DNA from 4 places in the Colwellia sp. BRX8-5 genome. Region 2 is predicted to be linked to each of the others. Evidence: predicted binding sites of a transcription regulator. Region 2 holds the regulator's gene; each other region holds the start of a gene.
The links. Region 2 encodes LexA, which represses DNA repair genes until DNA is damaged. Its sites were predicted from a motif close to TACTGTATNNNNATACAGTA; they were not measured.
Positions count from the first base shown of each region.

Region 1: recA (recombinase RecA) is a predicted target of LexA. The motif match lies at 3,803-3,822, and genes of this name have one in related genera.
Region 3: H4J62_RS08475 (DUF4007 family protein) is a predicted target of LexA. The motif match lies at 2,415-2,434, and genes of this name have one in related genera.
Region 4: H4J62_RS09935 (YebG family protein) is a predicted target of LexA. The motif match lies at 4,075-4,094, and genes of this name have one in related genera.

Region 1 is NZ_JACGVR010000028.1:10,911-16,852, forward strand. Features, by position in the region: gene rpoS (RNA polymerase sigma factor RpoS) at 1-888, shown strand, start outside; gene mutS (DNA mismatch repair protein MutS) at 953-3,532, opposite strand; gene recA (recombinase RecA) at 3,870-4,907, shown strand; gene metA (homoserine O-succinyltransferase) at 5,367-5,942, shown strand, end outside.
Region 2 is NZ_JACGVR010000002.1:139,985-145,926, forward strand. Features, by position in the region: gene ctaD (cytochrome c oxidase subunit I) at 1-1,586, opposite strand, end outside; gene coxB (cytochrome c oxidase subunit II) at 1,598-3,154, opposite strand; gene lexA (transcriptional repressor LexA) at 3,720-4,355, opposite strand; gene H4J62_RS02185 (alpha/beta fold hydrolase) at 4,432-5,250, opposite strand; gene H4J62_RS02190 (DUF6942 family protein) at 5,626-5,942, shown strand, end outside.
Region 3 is NZ_JACGVR010000009.1:51,614-57,555, forward strand. Features, by position in the region: gene H4J62_RS08470 (AAA family ATPase) at 1-1,375, opposite strand, end outside; gene H4J62_RS08475 (DUF4007 family protein) at 1,377-2,333, opposite strand; gene H4J62_RS08480 (DUF4007 family protein) at 2,690-3,523, shown strand; gene H4J62_RS08485 (hypothetical protein) at 3,536-4,009, shown strand; gene H4J62_RS08490 (hypothetical protein) at 4,025-5,942, shown strand, end outside.
Region 4 is NZ_JACGVR010000012.1:12,277-18,218, forward strand. Features, by position in the region: gene thrA (bifunctional aspartate kinase/homoserine dehydrogenase I) at 1-92, opposite strand, end outside; gene H4J62_RS09915 (sensor domain-containing diguanylate cyclase) at 416-1,363, opposite strand; gene H4J62_RS09920 (chemotaxis protein) at 1,364-1,972, opposite strand; gene H4J62_RS09925 (response regulator) at 1,969-2,334, opposite strand; gene H4J62_RS09930 (M48 family metallopeptidase) at 2,861-3,571, opposite strand; gene H4J62_RS09935 (YebG family protein) at 3,630-3,995, opposite strand; gene dbpA (ATP-dependent RNA helicase DbpA) at 4,172-5,587, opposite strand; gene H4J62_RS09945 (alpha/beta fold hydrolase) at 5,609-5,942, opposite strand, start outside.

The sequences.
Region 1 (5,942 bases), on a different contig from region 2:
GATAAAAAAGAATCAACTAGATCATCATCTAAAGATAGAGAAGATGTACCATCGAATTTAGACGCCACTCAATTATATTTAAGCGAAATTGGATTTTCTCCATTACTTAGCGCTGAAGAAGAAGTGTACTTTTCTCGCCTTGCCCTTAAAGGTGATGAACCCTCAAGAAAACGGATGATCGAAAGTAATCTGCGTTTAGTTGTTAAAATTTCCCGTCGTTATAATAATCGTGGTTTACCCTTACTTGACCTTATTGAAGAAGGTAATTTAGGCTTGATCCGCGCAGTAGAAAAATTTGATCCCGAACGAGGATTTCGTTTTTCAACTTATGCAACATGGTGGATACGTCAAACGATCGAACGTGCCATTATGAATCAAACACGCACTATTCGTCTCCCTATCCATGTCGTTAAAGAACTCAATATTTATTTACGCACTTCGCGTGAATTAGTACAAAAGCTTGATCACGAACCTACCGCTGAAGATATTGCTGAAGCGCTTGATGTGCCAGTCGCTAATGTCACTAAAATGCTGCGTCTAAATGAACGTATGACCTCAGTCGATTCACCCTTCGGTGGTGAAAACGATAAAGTATTACTTGATGTTATCCCGGATGATAAAAGTGGTGGTCCAGAAGGTAGCTTGCAAACATCTGACATTAAAAATAATATTATTCACTGGTTAAACGAACTTAACTCTAAGCAACGTGAAGTACTTGCCCGTCGTTTTGGCTTATTAGGATATGAAGCGGCAACATTAGAAGATGTTGGCGTAGAAATTGGTTTAACACGTGAACGTGTTCGTCAAATTCAAGTTGAAGCGCTTAAGCGTTTACGTGATATTTTAAGTCAACAAGACTTATCGATTGAAGCCTTGTTTCAAGCGTAGATATTTTAGCTTCGATAAAACAAAAAACCAGCAATTGCTGGTTTTTTTTACTTATTATTAAGGGCTACATTTTACTTTTAAACTCAAATAATAAATCTAATGCTTGTTTGGGGGTTAAATCGTTTACATCAATTGATGACAATGACTCGAGTACGGGGTGAGTGTTATCAATAAATGAAAGTTGCTCAAAGGGTTGTTGTTCGACATTGATAACAGAAGGAGCTTGTTGTCTTTCCAGTTCAGCCAAGCGTTGTTTAGCCCGTTGAATAACGGTCTTAGGCACACCGGCAAGTTGTGCAACCTGTAAGCCAAAGCTCTTACTTGCAGCGCCTTCTTGAACGGTATGCATAAAGACGATGGTATCACCATGCTCAACCGCATCTAAATGAACATTAACCAAGCTTGGTATCTGATCGGCTAACAGGGTTAGCTCAAAATAATGACTAGCGAATAAAGTAAAGGCTTTAGTTTTAATCGCCAGCATTTCAGCGCAAGCCCAAGCAAGAGATAAACCGTCATAAGTACTGGTTCCTCTGCCTATTTCATCAAGTAACACTAAACTTTTTTCTGTTGCATTATGGAGAATGTTTGCGGTTTCTGTCATTTCAACCATAAAGGTTGAACGACCACTCGCTAGGTCGTCAGAAGCGCCAATACGGGTAAATATTCGATCAACCATACTAATGTTTGCCGCATCAGCAGGGACATAGCAACCAATATGAGCCAATAAAACAATGAGCGCTGTTTGACGCATATAGGTTGATTTACCGCCCATATTAGGACCCGTAATGATCAACATCTTACGTTCATTATTTAAGGTAACAGGATTAGCAATAAAGGGCTCACTAGTCATTAACTCAACGACAGGATGACGACCGGCTTTAATCTCAATACCGTCATTTTGGCTTAGACTTGGTTTAACATAATTTAGGCTTTCTGCGCGTTCTGCAAAGGTATTTAAAACGTCTAGTTCTGCGACAGCTTGAGCAAGTAATTGCAGTTTTTCTAAATCAGGTAACACTAAATCGAACAATTCATCATATAAACGTTTTTCTAAGGCGAGAAACTTACTCTGTGCGCTAAGCACTTTTTCTTCGTGTTGCTTTAGTTCATTGGTAATAAAACGTTCGTTATTTTTTAAGGTTTGTCGGCGAATATAATCATCAGGTACATCGTTCGCGGCAGTACGACTCATTTCAATAAAGAAGCCATGAACCCTGTTATAGCCTACTTTTAAGGAACTAATACCGGTACGTTCTTTTTCACGCGCTTCGAGTTGGGCAAGAAATTCAGTTGCTCCATCACTTAAGTCACGTAAGACATCAAGTTCTTCATGATAGCCTTTGGCAATAACGCCACCATCACGGATAAGAACGGGTGGGTTTTCAACTAAAGCATGCTGTAATAAGTCGTGTAAGTCGGGTATTGGAAAGCTTTTTGACGCTAATTCAGTGATATGTGCTTGCTGACAAGTTTGTAAATGTTGCTGAAGTTCAGGCAATTGATTTAAAGCATTACGTAAACGAGCAAAATCTCTTGGACGCGCAGAGCGTAAGGCAATGCGAGAAACAATACGCTCAATATCACCAAAAGATTTAAGTTGGCTAAATAATTCAGTCGTTAAATCTTGTGACAATAGTTCACTAATTGCATTTTGACGTGCAGTTAATATGTTTAAATCACGTAAAGGAAAATGTAACCAACGTTTTAGTAATCTAGAACCCATTGGTGTCGCTGACTTATCTAATACCGATGCTAGGGTATTTTCAAAGCCACCTTGTAAGTTTTGCGTGAGTTCTAAATTACGACGAGTTGCCGCATCTAAAATGACACCAGAAGCAGAAGACTCACAAATAATGGCTCGAATGTGAGGAAGCGCACTGCGTTGACATTCTTTTACATATTGAAATAAACAACCAGCGGCCATTAAGCCTAATGATTTATCACCAACACCAAAGCCAGAAAGTTCTTTAGTGCCAAATTGTGTATTTAGTAAATTAGTAGCTGTGTCTAAATCAAACTCCCATTCAGGTCTTCTTCTTAATCCTTGATAGCCTTTTAGTAACCCTGGCACTGAGAACGATTCACTGTAGAGTAATTCAGCAGGAGATAAACGCTGTAGTTCAGCTTGTAACTGTTCAATGGTATTTGGCTCAGTCAGTACAAAGCGACCACTGGTCATATCAAGATAAGACAGCCCAAAGCGTTGCGATGACTTATTATTACCTTCACTTACCGCAACAATTAGATTGTCATGCTTATCAAGTAATAATGCTTCATCACTCACCGTACCTGGGGTAATAACTCTAACAACTTTACGTTCAACAGGGCCTTTACTGGTTGCTGGGTCACCAATTTGTTCACAAATAGCAACAGATTCACCCAGTTGTACTAATTTTGCTAGATAATTTTCCACCGCATGATAGGGAACGCCTGCCATAGGTATTGCATTGCCACCTGTCTTGCCGCGAGCGGTTAATGAAATATCGAGCAAATCAGATGCTTTTTTCGCATCATCAAAAAATAACTCGTAAAAGTCACCCATGCGATAAAAAATTAAAATATGAGGGAACTCAGCTTTAATGGTTAAGTACTGGCGCATCATAGGGGTGTGTGAGGATAAGTCTAAGTTTGCTGTGGTCATTTCTATGCGGTAACTCATAAGTTCAATGAAAGAGTAAGGTGGCAATTATGTCATAACTGGCAAATTTAGACTCTATTTATTTAACTAAAATTTTTACTGAATACGATAAAGTTTAGGCAAGGATTTTACCGTGATAATATAAATAGTAACTTTTTGATGAGTAATAGTTAAAAGTTATCGGTGCTTGTTATTCTTTTTTTTATCAATAACTTATAAGTCACCTTGTTTTGTTTTTGATAATATAATTAAAATAGTTGTAAAAAAGCTTGATACTGTACGGTCATACAGTATACTTGCTTCATCAAAACGAAATCTTAGCAACATCGGCGGAACAAACATGAAAGACGATAAAGAAAAAGCATTAGCAGCAGCATTAAGTCAAATTGAAAGACAATTTGGTAAAGGCTCAATTATGAAGCTTGGTGATAATAACACCATGGATGTTGAAACCATTTCTACAGGTTCATTGGCGCTTGATGTTGCACTCGGTGCGGGTGGTTTGCCACTTGGGCGTGTTGTTGAAATTTATGGTCCTGAATCAAGTGGTAAAACAACGTTAACGCTTGAAGTTATTGCTGAAGCTCAGCGTAACGGTAAAGTTTGTGCCTTTGTTGATGCTGAGCATGCACTTGACCCTATTTATGCTGAAAAGTTAGGTGTTAACATTAACGAATTACTTGTTTCTCAGCCTGATACCGGTGAGCAAGCATTGGAAATTTGTGACATGCTAACGCGTTCAGGTGCTATAGACGTTATTGTTGTCGATTCTGTTGCTGCACTTACACCAAAAGCAGAAATTGAAGGCGATATGGGTGACTCTCATATGGGATTACAAGCCCGTATGCTTTCACAAGCAATGCGTAAGTTGACAGGTAACTTGAAAAAATCTAATACCATGATTATTTTCATTAACCAAATTCGTATGAAAATTGGTGTAATGTTTGGTTCTCCTGAAACCACAACGGGTGGTAATGCACTTAAGTTTTATGCTTCTGTTCGTTTAGATATTCGACGTATCGGTGCTGTAAAAGCAGGCGACGAAATTATTGGTAACGAAACCCGCGTAAAAGTGGTTAAAAACAAAATAGCGCCTCCTTTTAAACAAGCAGAATTTCAGATTTTATATGGCGAAGGTATTAACAGCTTAGGTGAATTAATTGATTTAGGCGTTTTGCATAACATGGTTGAAAAAGCCGGTTCTTGGTATAGCTACAATGGCGATCGTATTGGCCAAGGTAAAGCAAATGCGGCTAAATCTTTAGCAGAAAAACCTGAAATGGCAAAAGAACTTGATAAGCGTTTACGCGACTTACTGTTAATTAAAAGTGTAAGAGCAAGTGAAAAACCAGCTAAAGAAGAAGAAGCTGTAGAATAAACATTACACATTACACATTAAACATAAAAGTTTAAACAATTATTAAGCCACTGTATTTACAGTGGCTTTTTTATATCTAATTAGTGACTTTGCTCTCTTATGCTATCGTTATTTAATGTGCTATATAGTATTTTACCTAAGCATCTTTACTGCCCAATACCCCCCGTTTATCTACGTAGCACTCTATTAGGCTAGTTCCACCAATATTTACTCGCTAGGGTTATAGATGACAAATAATATTAACGTAAAAAACATTATAGACGTCTATACGTTTAGATGTTGACATAGCTAAAAATCCACGTACCATAAAATGATAATATTTATATATCCGTTATCATTCGTAGTGCTTGAGTTAGTCGAAACCTGTATGTTGATTGGTAGCCAGAATATAAGTTAATAAATGAAAGTAGAGAACGAAGTGTTCATGCTTGTTTGACATTATTTGATTAGGTAAACGCTATGCCCATTAAAATTCCAGATTTATTACCTGCTTTGTCTATTTTAGGTGAAGAAAATATTTTTGTAATGTCTGAGCGTAGAGCGGCAAGTCAAGAAATTCGCCCAATGAAAGTCGCTATTCTCAATCTAATGCCTAATAAAATTGAAACAGAAGTTCAAATATTACGGGTATTGTCTAATACACCTTTACAAATAAATGTCGATTTTGTGCGTATTCACGCCAATGAATCGAAACATACGCCGAAAGAGCACTTAGATAATTTTTACCGCCTCTTTGATGACATTAAAAATACTCAATACGATGGCTTAATTATAACCGGTGCACCATTGGCGTTAATGGAATACGAGAAAGTAACTTTTTGGGATAAAATTTGTGAAATATTTGATTGGGCTGAAGAAAATGTCACCTCAACAATGTTTTCTTGTTGGGCTGCTCATGCCGCTCTATATCATCACTATGGATTGCGACGACATTTAAGAAAAGAAAAATTATCTGGTGTTTTTCAGCATAGCCCCATCGACCAAAAAGAACAGCTTACCCGCGGCTTTGAAGAATTTTTTAATGTCCCACACTCA
Region 2 (5,942 bases):
ATTTTTGGTGGTGTTGAAAATGTATGGTACGGAGCAGGACTTGCAACAGTCCACTCTAAACCTTCAGCGCCATCCCAAGGTTTAGCCGATGCTTTCTCTCCACCTCTAATACACTTAATGACTACCGCTAAGAATATTAGTTGCGAAAGACCAAAGGCAAAACCACCAATACTGACCCACTTGTTGAAATCAGCAAACTGCAACGCATAATCTGGAATACGACGAGGCATGCCCGCTAATCCTAAAAAGTGCATAGGGAAGAATAGTAAATTAACTGAAATCAGTGAACACCAAAAATGCCATTTAGCTAACGACTCGTTATACATATGACCTGTCCATTTTGGCAACCAGAAGTATGCACCAGCATAAATCGAGAATAATGAACCGGTAACTAATACATAATGAAAATGAGCAACAACAAAGTAGGTATCATGGTATTGGAAATCAACAGGTGTTAATGCCAACATCAAACCAGAGAATCCGCCTATAGTAAATAAGATGACAAACGCGATAGAAAATAACATCGGCGTTTCAAAGCTCATTGAACCACGCCACATAGTTGCGACCCAGTTGAACACTTTAACACCCGTAGGTACGGCAATTAACATGGTGCAATACATGAAGAACAGTTCACCAAATAACGGCATACCTGTCGTGAACATGTGATGCGCCCAAACAATAAATGACAACACAGCAATCGATGCCGTTGCATAAACCATTGAGCTGTAGCCAAATAACTTCTTACGAGCAAACGCTGGGATAATTGTCGAAACAATACCAAAAGCAGGTAAAATCATGATGTAAACTTCAGGATGCCCGAAGAACCAGAAAAGATGCTGGAACAATACCGGATCACCGCCACCAGCGGCATCAAAGAAACTCGTACCAAAATAAGTGTCGGTTAACAACATAGTTACCACACCTGCGAGCACGGGCATCACCGCAATCAATAAGTACGCGGTAATAAAAAATGTCCAAACAAACAATGGCATTTTCATGTAAGTCATACCAGGCGCACGCATATTCATAATAGTAACAACAATATTAATTGCGCCCATTATTGATGAGATACCCATAATATGAACAGCAAAAACAAAAAATGCCGTACTACCATTTGAATAGGTTGTAGAAAGTGGTGCGTAGAATGTCCAACCAAAGTTAGGCGCACCTGACTCCATAAAGAATGTAGACAAAAGAATCCCAAAAGCAAAAGGTAGAATCCAGAAGCTCCAGTTATTCATACGTGGTAAGGCCATATCTGGAGCACCAATCATCATAGGTATCATCCAGTTAGCAAACCCGGTAAAGGCCGGCATAATTGCACCAAATACCATGATCAAACCATGTACGGTTGTTAGCTGATTGAAAAAATCAGGCTCCACTATTTGTAAACCGGGTTGGAATAACTCGGCTCGAATAACCATGGCTAAAGCGCCGCCGGTTAATAGCATAATAAAAGCAAACCATAGATATAACGTACCTATATCTTTATGGTTTGTCGTGTACAACCAACGTTTGATGCCTTTCATTTTATGGTCATCATGATGATCGTCGTGCGATTCTTGTTCTATAACGTCTGTAGTCATTTTATATCCTCCTACTTCGCACTAGCAGCATCAACAGCTGCAGGTTGTACTAAATCACCGGTGTTATTGCCCCAAGCATTACGCTCATAAGTAACAACTGCCGCTATTTCGGTTTTAGTTAACTGACTACCAAAAGCAGCCATAGCAGGGTTTTTCTTACTGCCATTAATAACCATATCTATATGCACAGCAATATCACCCAGTGCAATTGCACTACCTTTTAGTGCTGGAAATGCCGGAGGTAAACCCGCACCAGAAACTTGATGACAAGCAGCACAAGCTTTCATGTAAACTTGCTCACCCATAACCATCAGTTCATCTTCGCTGTACACTTTAGTTAGATCTTCTACTGGGGCTTCTTCAGCAACCATTTCAGCAACTGCTACCGGTGTTTCTGTGTCATTGCCTGATCCCTTAGCAGCACCTTTAACATCAGCGGCTTGTACGGCATCACCGGTATTGTTACCCCAAGCATTACGCTCGTAGGTCACAACTGCAGCAATTTGCTTCATACTTAACTGCTTACCATAAGCTTGCATACCTGTACCCGCTTTACCATTGAGTACAATATCAATATGCTCGGCAATACTACCCGTAGCAACTGGACTTCCTTTAAGTGCAGGAAATGCAGGAGGTAGACCAGCACCAGAAACTTGATGACAGGCAGCACAGTGGGCAATATAGGTAGTTTCACCCAAGGTCATCAATTCATCCATTGATGCGGAAGCGTTAAGAGATGCTTTCTCAGCAGCAGCGGCTTGAGCGTTGAGTTGGTGTTGTTCATCAAGCCATTTTGCATAGTCTGCTTCAGACTTTACTTCGACAACAATTGGCATAAAACCATGGTCTTTGCCACAAAGTTCAGCACACTGACCTCGGTATATCCCAGGCTTGTCAACTTTTGTCCATGCTTCATTAATAAATCCTGGGTTAGCATCTTGCTTTACAGCAAAAGCAGGTACCCACCAAGCATGAATAACGTCGTCAGAAGTGATTAAAAATCGTACTTTTTTATTAACTGGAATGACAAGGTGTTTATCAACTTCGAGTAGGTAATTTTCACCTTTGACTTTATCGCCAGCATCAACATTAAGGTGTTTACCTTCTTGTGTTTCATACTGTGATCTTGGCGTCGATAAAACGGAGTAGAACTCAATATCTTGATCAAAATATTTGTAATGCCATTTCCACTGAGAGGCGGTAACTTGAATGGTAACGTCAGAATCGTCGTTATTTTCCATTTCAATCAGTGTTTTTGTTGCTGGTACAGCCATAGCGATAAGAATGACAATGGGAATTGCTGTCCAGAGGATTTCTACTTTTGTACTTTCATGAAAATCTGCTGATTTAGCCCCTTTGGATTTTCGATGGAAAACCATTGACCAAAACATAGCACCAAAAACGACCACACCAATTGCTACACATATATACATTGCGAGCATATGTAGATCGTAAACATCTCTACTTACTTCTGTTACACCCTTGGTCAGATTTAATTGCATATCTGCCCAAGCTGAACTGGAAAGAACACTCCCCAACAACAGCCAACCTAGGTTACGTCTTTTCACACGACATCTCCTTCACCCTATAAAAGTTTAAAACTTGATACCTAGGACAAAACACATCCTTTAGTACGGATTTTTATTATTTTCTTAGCGATTTTGTTATCAACCAGTTAGCGTCGACAACATCGCCTTATATTTATATTTGTACACATTCCAAACTAGAATTACTTAAAAGTTGATCTGGGTCAATTTAAAAATCGAGCTATTTTAAAATAAAAACCAATAAAAACAATAGAGTATCAACTCTAATACAGGCAAAGGCCTAATAACAAAGGGCTGTAGCCGTAGTATTAAAAATAAACAGCTGAGTATAAATACGCGTATTGTAAAAATTGATCTTGGTTGTTTTTTAATCAGAGAAAGATAAAGTTGTTTGAATGGGCTTTAGAATGAAAATTATTCTTAGTAAAGAGAAAGGTTTGCATGAAAAGAATACGAAAGGTTAGAAAAGCAAACTTTAGCCTATTTTATACACTAAAGTTTGCGGAGCAGTTTTACATATTTAATACTATATTTGTTAGATAAATTGGCTTAGTTACCACCAAGTTTATTGGATAGGTTAACTTAATTACATCCAGTCTGCCGAGCGAATAACGCCAACAGCCAACCCTTCAATATTAAACTCTTGATCAGACAAATCGACTTTTATAGGAGAGAAGTCATCATTTTCAGCATGTAAGTAAACGATGTTACCTTCTCGTTTATAACGTTTAACCGTAACATTTTCTTCGACACGAGCAACAATTACTTGGCCATTCTGTACATCGGTCGTTTGATGAACCGCTAACAAGTCACCATCAAGTATGCCGATATTTTTCATGCTTTCGCCATTAACTCTCAATAAGTAATCAGCAGCTGGGTGGAACAAATTACCATCAACTTTGTAATGATCTTCAACATGCTCTGCAGCTAAAATAGGTTCACCTGCAGCCACTCTGCCGATTAAAGGTAAACCGGCTTCTTCCATTAACTTCTCAGTCAAACGAATGCCGCGAGAAGTACCTGGCAACATTTCTATATAGCCTTTTTTAGCCAAAGCTTTTAAATGTTCCTCTGCTGCATTTGCTGATTTAAAGCCAAAAAACTTGGCTATTTCAGCACGCGTTGGTGGCATGCCCGTATCGCTTATTTTGTCTTTGATCAGATCAAAAACTTGTTGTTGTCGGTTCGTTAGAGGGCGTAATTCGCTGATTTCATTTAGCATAGGGAGCCTGTAAATTTACACAGTTGTTACTGTGAGTATATACAGGTCGTTAGTAAAGGCAAGTTTTCTAGTCGAATTATTTTTGAAAACTCCCTGATTTTAAATAATGGATAACTTGTTCGATAACTTTTTCGTTTTTCATCATAAATGGATGGGTCGTTTCCATTTCAATGTGATCATTCATACCATCAAGTTTGGTACTAGCAACCGAAACTTTACCATCATCTTTATCAGGAATAAGTGTTGATAATATCCAATTAATACTTTGATTACCGGCAATAACACCCAAATCAAAATTAGCATTGCCAAGGTTACTAGGGACACTGAATTCGCCGGTACCTAATTGCATACCCGCATCACCATTGATGAAACTAAAACCAGGTGTATTTTTTAGTTTATCAACAACTTCACTGCCTTTGTTTGGTGGACCTAGCATCACGACTTTATGTAAATTAGGTATTTTATGCATACTTAAATATTGGCGAACTAATATACCGCCCATTGAATGGGTAACAAAGTTAACTTGGCGATTTTCACAAATTAATAGCGCTTTAGAAATCACTTTTTCAGCCAACTCTTCTATCGAATAATCTCTAGAAGGGTAGTTGATATTTATCACAAAATATCCTTCTGCTAACAATCGTTTTTCAATAGCTTTCATGGAGTTAGCCGAACGTGCAAGCCCATGCAGTAAAATTACACATTCACCATTAGCTAAAGAATCTGCTGGCTCTTCAAAAGAAGCTTGAATTTTATAGCCACGTTCAACCGAAGTATCTAAGCTTTCTTGTTCAATCATATTTTTTAAACGAGTTTCTGCATCAGTAATTTTTTTACTAAATTGTTCTTTAAGTAGCGCTAGGTCTGACTTAAGTGCTGCAATTTTTTCATTCATAGCTGCGCTCCATCATTTTTTTTTAGAATTCATTATTGATACTGTAGTCATGTTAAACAGCAGCTAAGCAATATATTTTTAGCTGCCACAAATATAAAATATAAAACAGTTTTCTCCAACAAAATTTGAAACCATTACCCTTGTAATGTCATTTTTTTCGATAAACTTCTCGCGTGGACCTTTAAATAGCCATAGAAAGCTATACGATATTAACATTTTATATTAGTTATCTGTTAGACATTGATAATCTTCAATCGATCTAACTTTACCAGTAACTACATACATTCAAGCAAAAAAATTTTAAGGACGTTTTACTTGTCTCGATTATAAATTTACAATTCAACATACCCCCCACGTAAAATGAGTTAAGTACCATTGAATGTTATTGGTTTAGGTTGCTCAAACTTTAGCGTCGCCGTTTATATTGGCAATAAACCGAGTATGCTTGAATATCAGCAATTATCTTGTCTATCGCCGCTAACCTTGGGCGAAATAGAGATGGTTAATCAAGCTTGTGGCAATGGTTGGCGGAAAGTTTTCAATGTTTATGCGAAGCTGCTTTACGCACTCGATAAAGAAAAATTCGCTTACTCAACACTTGCGCCAACTTGGCAAAAATATCGAGAGCGATTTTTGCTGCAGCAAGGCTCTCAAACGGCTTTATTATTTTCTCCGCCTCAGTTATCAACCAC
Region 3 (5,942 bases), on a different contig from region 2:
GCTTTTGACGATAGATAATTACAGTCCATTCTTCTAACTCTTTTATGGCTAAAGTAACATCGTGTTCTGAAAATCCTCGTGAACTGAAGTAGCTAATTAAGAGCTTTCTTTTTGCAAATAGTTGGTGTTGAAAACCAAATAAAGTTAACAGTGCAATGGTCTTGGTTATTAGACAATGTAAGTCAGAACCTTTTTGTTCTGCTCTATAAATTGCATCTTGGCCTTCCAACCAAACCTTACTGTCTGAACTTGCCAGAATGATATGATTTAGGTTGTATTGTAGGTAATCCCAGAATAGCTCAGGGTGAAACAAGTCAAGTTTCTTAGTTTCAACATTCAATTCTGTTGGATAATGTTGCTCAATAAACTGTTTGAACCCCCTTTTTTCATTGGATGCTAAAAAACCAAATAAACTTCGTTCATTTTGAGAGAAGCTTCTTTTTGATATAGGGCCCAATAGTAAACTTACTATAGGATCTAACGGTAAAGAGTTTAACAGAGGTACTTTTCGGTCAGTTTGAGAGGGAAAGTAACTAAGTACTGAAGAAATTAAGCTATCATTCTCTTGAACTAATTTTTTTTCTACTTCGTCTGTCTTGGCTATTGAGTCACCAATTAATACCAACGATTCATCAATAGAAGGGATGTAACCCATGTCGCGGTAGCGACCTTGTACTTTAGCCCAATCTTTTTGAGCTGAAGCGTTCATTACTTTAGAATATTCACTAAATGCTTGATGCAAGAAGCCAATTAAAATTGCAGGCGTTTTAGATTTTTGAATAACATCAGCAAGGTTTTGAAAAAAATATAAGTCTTTATTTTCTCTTGATTGATAATCTAATGCTTTCCCCATTTCATCTAATAAAATGATTACACCGTCAGATTTAACACCCTTATCAAGTGTTGAAGCAATTAGTGTGAGACATTCATCATCGTTTAATTGAAAAATATCCTGTTCAATAAATTCATGTTCTAGTGTTTGTAAAATAGAGCAAGTAATAGTTGCTGAAGGGACATTTAAACCACAAACATGCTTTACAACTTTCCAACCTTTTTTTATATTGAAGTTTGATTGAAAGTCCTTTTCCTTAGAGCTAGCTGTTAATTTTGCATTTGCATAGTTTCGTACATTTTTATTATCAGACAGTAATTGCGTTAAGAATAGTGCAATAGTTGATTTACCTGTGCCATAAGGCCCTGTGATGGTAAAACAACGTTGTTCACTTTTAGTGAAATCTCTGCTGATAGTATCAAGCACATTTAAAGCGGTACCATGTAAGATGAAGCTATCTATGAAGTCTTTATAATTAAAAGCGTCATTATCTAGACGAGTAGAACTCTTGTATTTTTGGTTGATATCAATCAAAGATGACATTTCATTCAACTCCATAGTATTTATTTAGAATTTTAATCGGGTTCTTTATTAAATTAATGGGGCATGAAATTTGCCTCAAGCCTCTAGAATCAACCCAAGTTAATCCACCATTTGTAGTAAGCTGAGCATCATCAAGTTTTTGGCCAAGACCATGTTCTGATAATCTAAATATTCTACCAGGGGAAAATGGATTACTTAGTAAAGAGTCAAAACCAATAGTTAATTCTTCTGTCTCAACGTTAACGTCCTCTAAATCAATAGTTAAATTCATAAATCTAGCTACAGCATAAATGAATACTTCGATAGGTAAATCTTGTTGTTCGCGAAGAGGACTTGTATAAAATCCATTACCGTTGTCATTAATTAAACTTAATTCAGCTAAAGGAGATGAAAAATGATCTTCGTCTATTTTAATTGTTTTAGCTGAATTAGCTTTTCTTTTTCGGCAATAAGTATGCAAAAAACAATCAAGATCTTTCTTTAGACTTTTATCCGTAATACCATCATTTTGACAAATTCTCTGAGCATCTTCGACAAAGTCGAATAAATATTTTTCTTTTTCAAAACTTTGCACATGTGAAAAGTTAAAAAAATATCGGTATGAAGTTAAAGATTCGTCATCAAAGTTAAGTAAAAAATGAATTAACCAAATAGAACCTTTCTGTTCTAAATACGGATCTTTCCCCTGATGTATATCAAAATCACCAAAAATATAATTACCCAGTTCGGTAACCGAAGGGACTTTATTTACTTTATCGTAAATTACACTAGTACAATCCGACCAATAACGGATGGCATTTACCATATTTTTACCAACACCGAGTTCTATCACCGCTTTTTCAACATCCTCATTCTTAGACGTTTTCAAAAAATGGCCTGAATTCATATGGTTAACAGCTTTGTAAAGCCATCCATATCTTAAAGGGAATGTATCGTGTCCGGAAAATTTTGCTTTCATTGATTCGAGAGTCTCTGGAGAAGTTGTCCAGAAGAGATGGTATTACTATTTTCTTTATTATGAAAGTAAAAACTGAACTGTGTCTGTATATAAGAACAGTTTATTTAGGGTAAGTCTTTATGTTGATGACTCTTTGTACAAAACTACAATAAATGCTTTGATTTAACATGATGTTACGGTTAAGGTGTAATGATAATATTTAAATAATTGGATGGAGCCGATGATATTTATTTTATAGCTAAGATCTTATCCTCCCTCCCTCTCTAGAAATCGTTCATATGCTCTGTTTACTAGTTTTATTTAGTTTTTATTTGAAACGTTAATAAAATTGTTTGTTACTTATAAAGAGGTTCTTAATGGCATTAATTAGCAATAATAAATTTTCAATTACTAAGTGGCGGTTAAGTACCGGCCTTAAAATGTTGAAAGCTAATCCGGATATATTTACTACGCAGGCACAAAGAGTTGCAATGAGAGAATTCATTGCCGGCTCAGCAGTAGTTAAATCAATTAATGGCTGGATGCAATCAACACAGTTATCAAAAAATAGTACTGGGTTGTCTGAATTAGGACTGATTATAGAGCAAAACGACTCGCAACTGGATAGATCTGCAACATGGTGGGCAATACACCTTCAATTAACCCTTTCTGATAAAGGGGAGCCTTACAATACACTATTTAAAAATTTAGATTCATTTACTAAAGAATGGTTAAAAGAAAAAGATATCAAAGATAGGATGTATGAAACTCTTGATTCATACGCTGAAGCTAGTGTTGACTCAGCTTATGATGGAGTGAAAAAAATATTTTCTTCTGATAGCCCTCTTATGGATCTAGGTTTAGTTGAATATAGGGTATATGCAGAAGCTACAGAAATAAAATTAGGAACACCTAAAGTTACGGATGAAGCCATTATTTATGGGTTATCTTTAACAAGGTTTACATTTTTTAAAAGTAGACAAAGTATTGATTTTAAACTTTTAATTGACACTGGAATAAATAACTACTTATGCATGTCTAAAGTTGATTTTAAGAAAAATTTACAAAGAATGAGCCAAATGAATCAATGGAAAGAGTATTTTGGATTTGACCAAGCTGCTGACCTTGAATCTATTACCTTTAAAGAACTTTGCCAGCCGAATACAGCTTTAAAATTATTACTTCAACAAGGAGATGACACTTGGCTATAGTGTCTTAATCATATGGATTTAGCATTTTTACAAAAACTAATAACTGAGAATATTCAAAAGTACCATCTAAAATCTCATTTAAGATATATAAATATTTGTTTTTCCAGTAAAGACCTTAAAGTGGTAAATGAATTAACTAGAGCTGTAAGGATTGCATTACCGGGTTATCAGATTTGGGATGATCCATCAAATCATGTTGCACCTGATTATGGTGTTGGGCGAAAAAAGTTTTTGAGTGAAGTAAAAAAATACTCCTCATCCAACGGACTAATTATTCAAAAGCCGGAACAGTGGTTTGTTAATTGGCAACTCACTGATAAGCAAGCTTTTTGGTCTGATAGGTCTCTAAGTCATGGATCTAGTAATACTATTATTGTGTTTGCGGATAGTGATGAATTTAGGAAGCAAAATATTAATTATTATAAAGAAATAAGAATTGATGGCATTAAAACTTCTTTATGGCTACCTATTAAAGCTACCAACTAGATAATTGAGATAAATATGAATATTCACGATATTGTACAAATCCATGCAGACCAAAGTCAAGCTGCTGTTGTACTGGAACAAGAACTTAATAATTCTTCTTTAGTTGGTAGCTACAGTCCAACTCAAGCTTCAATAAAAGTTTTTAAACATATATGTAAAGCTGTTCTTCCATCAGCTTTTAAAGAACAACGAGCATTAAATATATATGGCAGTTATGGTTCGGGGAAAAGTCACCTTTCTGTAGTGATCGCACAGCTCCTTAGGGATGGTGCTAGTACATCTTGTTTTGAACAGTTTAAAAAACGGTTAAATAATATAAAAGAGCAAGAGTTATCAACTCAATTAGAACAAGTCTTTTTACCTAACGATGATACAGATTCACGCCCCTACTTATTAGTGTCTTTGTATGGTTCTAATACTCCGTCAATTGGTGCAAAATTAATGGAAGGGCTTTTTGATTCAATTCAACGCCATCCTGAATTAGATATAAAAAATATATTACCTGACACAGAGTTTGATGTCTGCTTAAAAAGATGCAAAGAGATAATTGAACATAGCCCTGAACGAATGCGTGATGACTTGACATCTATTGGTATTGATAATTATTTAACTATTGATGAACTAATGTTCGGTTTGGAAGAGCATCAACAATCGGCATTAAATGATTTTCTCTTTTGGCATAAAAAAGTATGTTTTGGATCTAGCTTTAATATAGCTGCCGAAGGAGGAAAGAACTTTATTGAAGCCTACTTTGAAGCCGGTATCAATTTATCTACTCATTATAATTATAGTGGAATTGTTGTACTTTGGGACGAATTTGGTGCTGCATTGGAAGATATGATTGCTAACCCAGCTAGAAATGCTGGTCAGGAAATAATGGAACTTCAACAATTTGTTGAAAAAGTTTGTGCTCCTGACAATGGCCACACAATATTTTTAGGTGTAACTCATGTTTCATTTGAGGAATACGGTGATCGCACCAGTGCTAATGATGTTGTAAAAGAGAGCCTGTCCAAAATATCTGGTAGGTTTAACACGCCGTTTAAAATAGAGCTTAATGCGTCAGAGGCTGAGGGGTACCATTTATTAGGTATGCAAAAGTCATGGACTCAAAAAGGCAAAGAGCTGACGTCATTGGAATCAATCGAAAAGAATAAGCTCATTAAACAATGTGTAAAGTTAGATGTATTCAAAGAACTATCTGATCAACTACCTTTAGTTGTTGAAGAAGTTTATCCTTTGCATCCGCTTATGGCGGCAGGGCTATTTAACCTTTCAAATTTGGCGCAAGCAAATAGAACTGCTCTTACATTTTACAGAGATAATGCAAGTGAAATAGTTAATAGAGAGATTGTGAATGGTGAGCTTTGGGGAGATGAATTAATAAGGTTACCTAGTCTTGTTGATTATTATCGAGATAGTTTCCGTAAGCAAACACCTAGTGAATGGAGAAAGTATGAGCTAGCGATCTCTAACGTTGTGAACGATACCGATGGTAATAATAAACAACGTAAAGATATTATTAGCTTAATATTTCTTTCTCAGGTACTAGGAGAAAACTTCAAAGCAAATGAAAGTTTATTAAGTTGTGCATTATACAGTAATGGAAGTAATGGACTACTTGAACACTTACAATGGTTAAAAGTTGCAGGTTTAATATGGAAAAATAGTGTCACTGATATATGGACTCTTGCAGGGGAGGCAGGGATAGATATTGAGGTAATGATCGAAGAAGAATATGAGCATTATGATAAAAACAACATAGAAGGGTTACTCTCTGAGAATAAAGCAATGAGAGATGATTTATTTCCTGCATTAGGCCGCCATAACCTTGAACCCGCATCTTCAGGCATAGTTCGTTCGTATGAGCTAGAAATGTTAAAATCATCGTTTGCTGCATCTGATATTAAAAACCCTAGCTCAACAGTTAGTG
Region 4 (5,942 bases), on a different contig from region 2:
GAATCGTTACTTTTGTCAGCTATAATTTTGGCAACTTGCACAAAACGTTCTGCTGACCCTAGAGATGAACCGCCAAACTTTAATACACGCATTTTACTTCCTTTTTATTGTAAATTCTTTGCGAGCCAAAGAACTTGCAATGATTAAAACCTTAAAACAAAAAAAAGCCCGGAACCTAAGGGGTCACGGGCTTTTATTTATGTGTTTTTTACACGTCAGCCGATGACAACCATCCCATTGAGGGTGGTAGTGATAATAATAATGGTAATACGACGGACAAATGTTTTCATGGTTATAAAATGCCTGAGCAGTGTTTTACTGTCAATAGTTATTTATGAATAAAAAGTTATATTTTATTCATAAATAAGCAGTAAGAGGGTTTTATTTGGATAATAAAGCGAATATATTCAGTTTTTTAGGCTGGAATAGTCTCTTTTGCAGCGCAAACTATGTTTCTTCCAGAAGCCTTAGCGTCATATAAGGCAAGGTCTGTGCGGGATATTAAGTCTTCATAACGGGTGTCTGCTTCGGTGATGACTGCAACACCAACACTGGCGGTAACATTTATTTCGACTTCTTGAAAGTTAATGATATTTTTGCTGATCGCAACACGGATCCGCTCAGCAACATCTAAAGCGCCAACAAGATCGGTATTAGGCAGAATAATTGCAAACTCTTCACCGCCATAGCGACCGAATAAGTCACCTAAGCGCAGTAGTTCACTGATCACTTTAGCGGTTTCTATTAGTACTATGTCGCCACCTAAATGTCCGTAAGTATCATTAAGTAATTTGAAATGATCTAAATCGAACATAATAAGCGCTAAACCATGCTGATAACGACGTGCGCGCGAAAATTCTTTTTCGAGACACTCTTCCCAATGCTTGCGGTTAAAGACTTGTGTTAAGCCATCGATACGATTGGCCTGTGCAAGCTCTTCAAGTGTTTTGTTTAGCTTACTTTGGTAATGGCATACATCGGTAACATCTTCGATAAGAATACAAACGTGTTCGTTAGCCTCTTTATTTTCAAGCGGCAAAAAGGTACAGTTTTGAGCCATAAAGTGACTGTCTGTCGTCATAGGGCGGGTATGAGGCAATTCAAAAAGGTGATGTCTTTGTTCCCATGAGCAAAAAGACTGGGTTTTTAGTTGAAAGACACTTTCAATTTTTCTTTTGAACCACTTTTCTGGCAGCTCGGGAAAGACAATAAAAATATCTTGTCCGATAACATTTTCAGGCTTTTTGTTAGCATGAATTTGTAAATACCGATTCCAAAATACGATATTGTATTGACTATCTATGATGAGAATACCGGTATTTAATTTGTTGGCAATATCAGGACAAATATCATCAGCAAGCATTTAGAACTCTTCCAAAATTCTGTCAATAACTGTTTTTATATTAATAATTGCTGACTCAGGAATAAACAAAACCATATCGCAATTAAATGAATAGTCAGTAACTTGATAAGTTATTTTAACTTTTAAAGCTAAGTCCCAATTAAATGATTGTTGGGCAAGATGATCGGATATTGCACTTTGTGAACCCGCTAATAAACGCGGCGCACTGTAAGACATTTGATTATCTATTTGTTTAGCAAAAACATTTAAGAAGGTGGTGGTTAAAATAGAGCTTAAGTCGATAATTTGTTCTTCAACAGATAATTCATCAGGCTCATAGCCCAGTAAATCTGCAAGTCGATCAGAATCTTTTGGCTTGTACATAAGCAGTGCTTCACCGCGAATGCCTTCGTAACCAAAGAAGCCTTGACTTACTACCGCAGCAGAATTTTCATCACTGTTTAACGAGTTAAGCAGGCTTAGCGTACTGACTTGTTCAATACTAGGTACTTTTAAATAAACAAAGGTATTTAAGTATCGGGCAAGTTGGTCACTTGCTTGACCCATAGCAACATTAATTATTTCTTGTAAACAATCTTGCTGATCTTCATTTAAGTTGAGGTTGCTCATAAAAAACCATGATTTCTTAGGTTAGTGTTAAGGACTTCTAATTCAACTGGTTTACGTAAAAAAGCTTTGGCACCGAGTTCAAGTACTTTACTTTGCATTTCTGGTTGTATATCGGCTGATATAACAAAAATTGCCGGTGTAATGTTTTCATCTTTTAGGGTTTGGAGTACACCTAAGCCATCTAGAACAGGCATGGTGAGGTCTAGAAATAGAATGTCAAATACTTGACTGCGTAAAAGTTCAACAGCTTCTTGACCATTTTTTGCTAATTGTGCATTAGCTGATAGTTGCTCTGGTAAGCTACGTAAAACTTGTTTACGGGCCATATTAGAGTCATCACAAACAAGAACTGAAAAGCTCATGTAATGGGTAATCCTTTATTTTTTTTATTTTATGGCGTTAATCTACCTTAAATAAGCGGTACTGTTAATTAATAAAGTACAAAATGCTGATTTTTTATGCTTTTAATGACGATCTCTCTAATAATTGCACAATATAACAACAAGCTAATAATAATACGGTCAAAAATTAGTGATAATTTTGCCGTGATACTTTTATTTTTTTACCTAATTAGAAGGTGATTATTAGGTTAATTAACACGATAGACATTATTGTCGAAAGGGTATAAATCGCAATAGCTTTCCAGCTGTATGTTTTGAATTTCATCATTTATCTCTTCATCTATTGATTATAACAATGGCTAATAAATTGTCATATCCTGTGAATTTAAATTAGTATTCAAATACTAAGCGATATTCGTGCCACAATATAATGTAAGTTGAAGAAATTGTTGATAATTTTATTAGTCTAATACTGAATTGATTTTATCTTCTTTATAAAAAGATTTATTTGTTCGCTCATTTATCCCCTACGAGGATATTATGACCATTAAAGAGTCGGCCATTGTAATTGGTTTTGGTGGGATTTTAACCACGTTTTAGCTGAAGCGTAGTTAGGGTAGTTAAGCGCAACTAATTGCCAAAACTTAGTTGAATGATTCATGTGCCTAAGATGACAAAGCTCGTGAACTATTACATAATCGATAATCCATTTAGGCGTCATGGCTAATAAAGAACTGAAACTCAGTTCACTTCTACTATTACAGCTGCCCCATCTAGACTTATATAATCTGACTTTAAACGATTTGGGTAAAACACCAATTTTTTCCGCATAATGAGATAAGTTTTCATCAATATAAGCATAAGTTTGCTGCTTTAACCAAGCTTCAAGTTGTTGCTTTACATATTTATCTTGGTTCTTTATATCATCAGCTACTTTGATTTTTAATTTACTAGCGAGAGTCGCTATGATGATATCTTGATGAAGCGTTATTTCTGGAAATAGACCATAATGAATATCAAGTGTTTTAAGTTCGCCATTAATAAGCAATTGGCTATCTTTTTGATAATGATTATTTTGAGTGGCAGGTTGTGCGTTTTGCTCGGCAATTTTTCTGTGCAGCCAAAGGCTTTTTGATTTAACAATGTTCGCTATATCATCTTCAGAAACATATTTTGGCGCACGGATTATAATTTTTCCGTGCTTAACTTGTAAGCCAACCGTTTTTCTTTTAACGCTACGAATGAGCTGATATGACAACATAATTCAATATTATCTAGTGTTAAGTAAAGATAAATTCAAACCAGTACAGCGCACTTTATTTACTTGTGCTCGCTTTAGCCTTACGTGGCGCTTTTACTTTTGCTGTTGCTTCAATTTCTGGCGACGAGTCAGTGCTATTTACTGTTTCAACTGGTGCTGTAACGTTCTTTTTAGCAGCAGTCTCTGGCTTAGCTTTCTTAGCTTGCAAAGCAACAAGCACATCTTCACGATTCTTAGCTAGATAAATACAGAGTTCTTCACGCACTTTTTCATCAATATTAAAGCTGCTGGCTTCAAACATCTCGGCTAAGCTGTCAGCCATATCAAGCATTTTGTCATACTCGTCTGCTGCTTTTTTATCCATGAATGTTTCTACCTCCACACCTTGTCTAATGACGACAAATCGACTTTCAACTGCCATTTTTTTTCCCTTATAGGATCAATATTACGCTTGATGGTTTTATCATATACGATTTAAAACCGCTTATACAATCAAAATTAACTGTACAAAACAACAGTATCATACGAGGTTTTCATTAAAATACAATCATTTTATAAAACCTCGTTATTGATAAATACTGTTTTAACCGATAGTAACTATAGTAATCTTACTCTAAATTTACGACCTTTTAACTTGCCATCACTAAGTTTTTTAAAGGCTTGTTTGGCAAACTTTCGACTTACAGCTACATAAGCCCAGTTATCTGATAATTGAATTTTTCCCACTTCGCTAGCTGAAATAGTTTTATCGCCAGTTAGAGCGCCAAGGATATCGCCCGCACGTACTTTTTGCTTTTTACCGCCATCTATTTGTATTGTTGCCATTTTCGGAGAATACACCGAGGCGTTTAATACACTAGCGTCTGGCAGTAATTCGCCTTCGATAGTTCGGTCAAGGTAATCTTCTAATAAACCTATTTTGTAGCTTTCTTTTTCACTGAAAAAAGAACAAGCAATACCTGTGCTACCCGCTCGGCCTGTGCGGCCAATACGGTGTACATGAATTTCGCTATCACGAGCGATATGATAATTAAATACTGCATCTAGCGCATCAATGTCTAAACCACGCGCGGCAACATCGGTGGCGACTAAAATTGAAATACTTTTATTGGCAAAGCGAACTAATACTTCGGTACGATCTCTTTGCTCTAAATCGCCATGTAAATCTTGAACATTAAAACCGTAATTACGTAGTTCATTGACAACAATTTGTACGTCTTTTTTGGTGTTACAAAAAACGATGCTTGATTCAGGTTGATGCTTTAATAACAATAAACGGATACCGTCGATACGCTCGCTGTCATTCTCTACCTTATAAAAATGCTGTGATATGGTGCTTTCTTCGTGATTCCCCTCAACGGTTACCTTGGTCGGTGATTGCATTATTTTTTTAGCAATATCGGCAATTTCTGCCGGGTAAGTTGCACTAAATAATAAGGTTTGTCGTTGTTGAGGAATTTGGCTAATAATAAAGTCAACGGAGGCTTGGAAGCCCATTTCTAGCATACGGTCGGCTTCATCGAGCACTAGCATATTCACATCGTCTAATTTCAATGTGCCTTTACCTAAATGATCTTCAATTCTTCCTGGCGTGCCAACAATGATATGAGCGCCATGCTCTAAAGAACCGACTTGCGGGCCAAAAGGCATACCGCCACAAAGGGTCAATATTTTTATGTTATGGATGGCACGGGCCAATTTACGAATTTCTTTCGCTACTTGGTCGGCTAATTCACGTGTTGGACAAAGGATCAGTGTTTGAATACGAAAACGTTTTACGTCTAGTTTTTCTAAAACACCTAGGCCAAAGGCAGCGGTTTTACCAGAGCCTGTTTTACCTTGGGCAATAACGTCACCACCGGCAATAATAGTTGGCAAGCTTTGGGCTTGAATGTCGGTCATCTGTTGATAACCCATAGACTCTAAATTTTGAATTAACTCAGGTTTGAGTTGTAAGGTGGAAAAACTAAGCTGGCTCAACGGGAATTCCTTGGCATAAAAATAATACGTCATTTTACCTTGTTTAAATGCTTATTACTCGATAAAAAAACGAATCATATTGCCAGCACACTTTTCTGGTTGTTCAAGCGGTAACATATGGCCGGTGTCGGCAAGTGTTATTAAAGAAATCAGCGGCGATTGCGTTAAAATAGCGGTAATGCGCGTTAACTTAACCAGCGAGTCATTATCACCAATTAAGAACTGAATGGGGATGGCAAGCGTAGGAAGTTTTACTAATAAATTCTCGCGTTGGGTGGTCACTGTTAATTGATGGATAAGTGTTTCCTTACCCAACTCAATATCCATTGCTCGAATACAGTTAATGATGCCTTGATTGTTGTGTTTGCTTGCATGCAGCAGTGCAGTT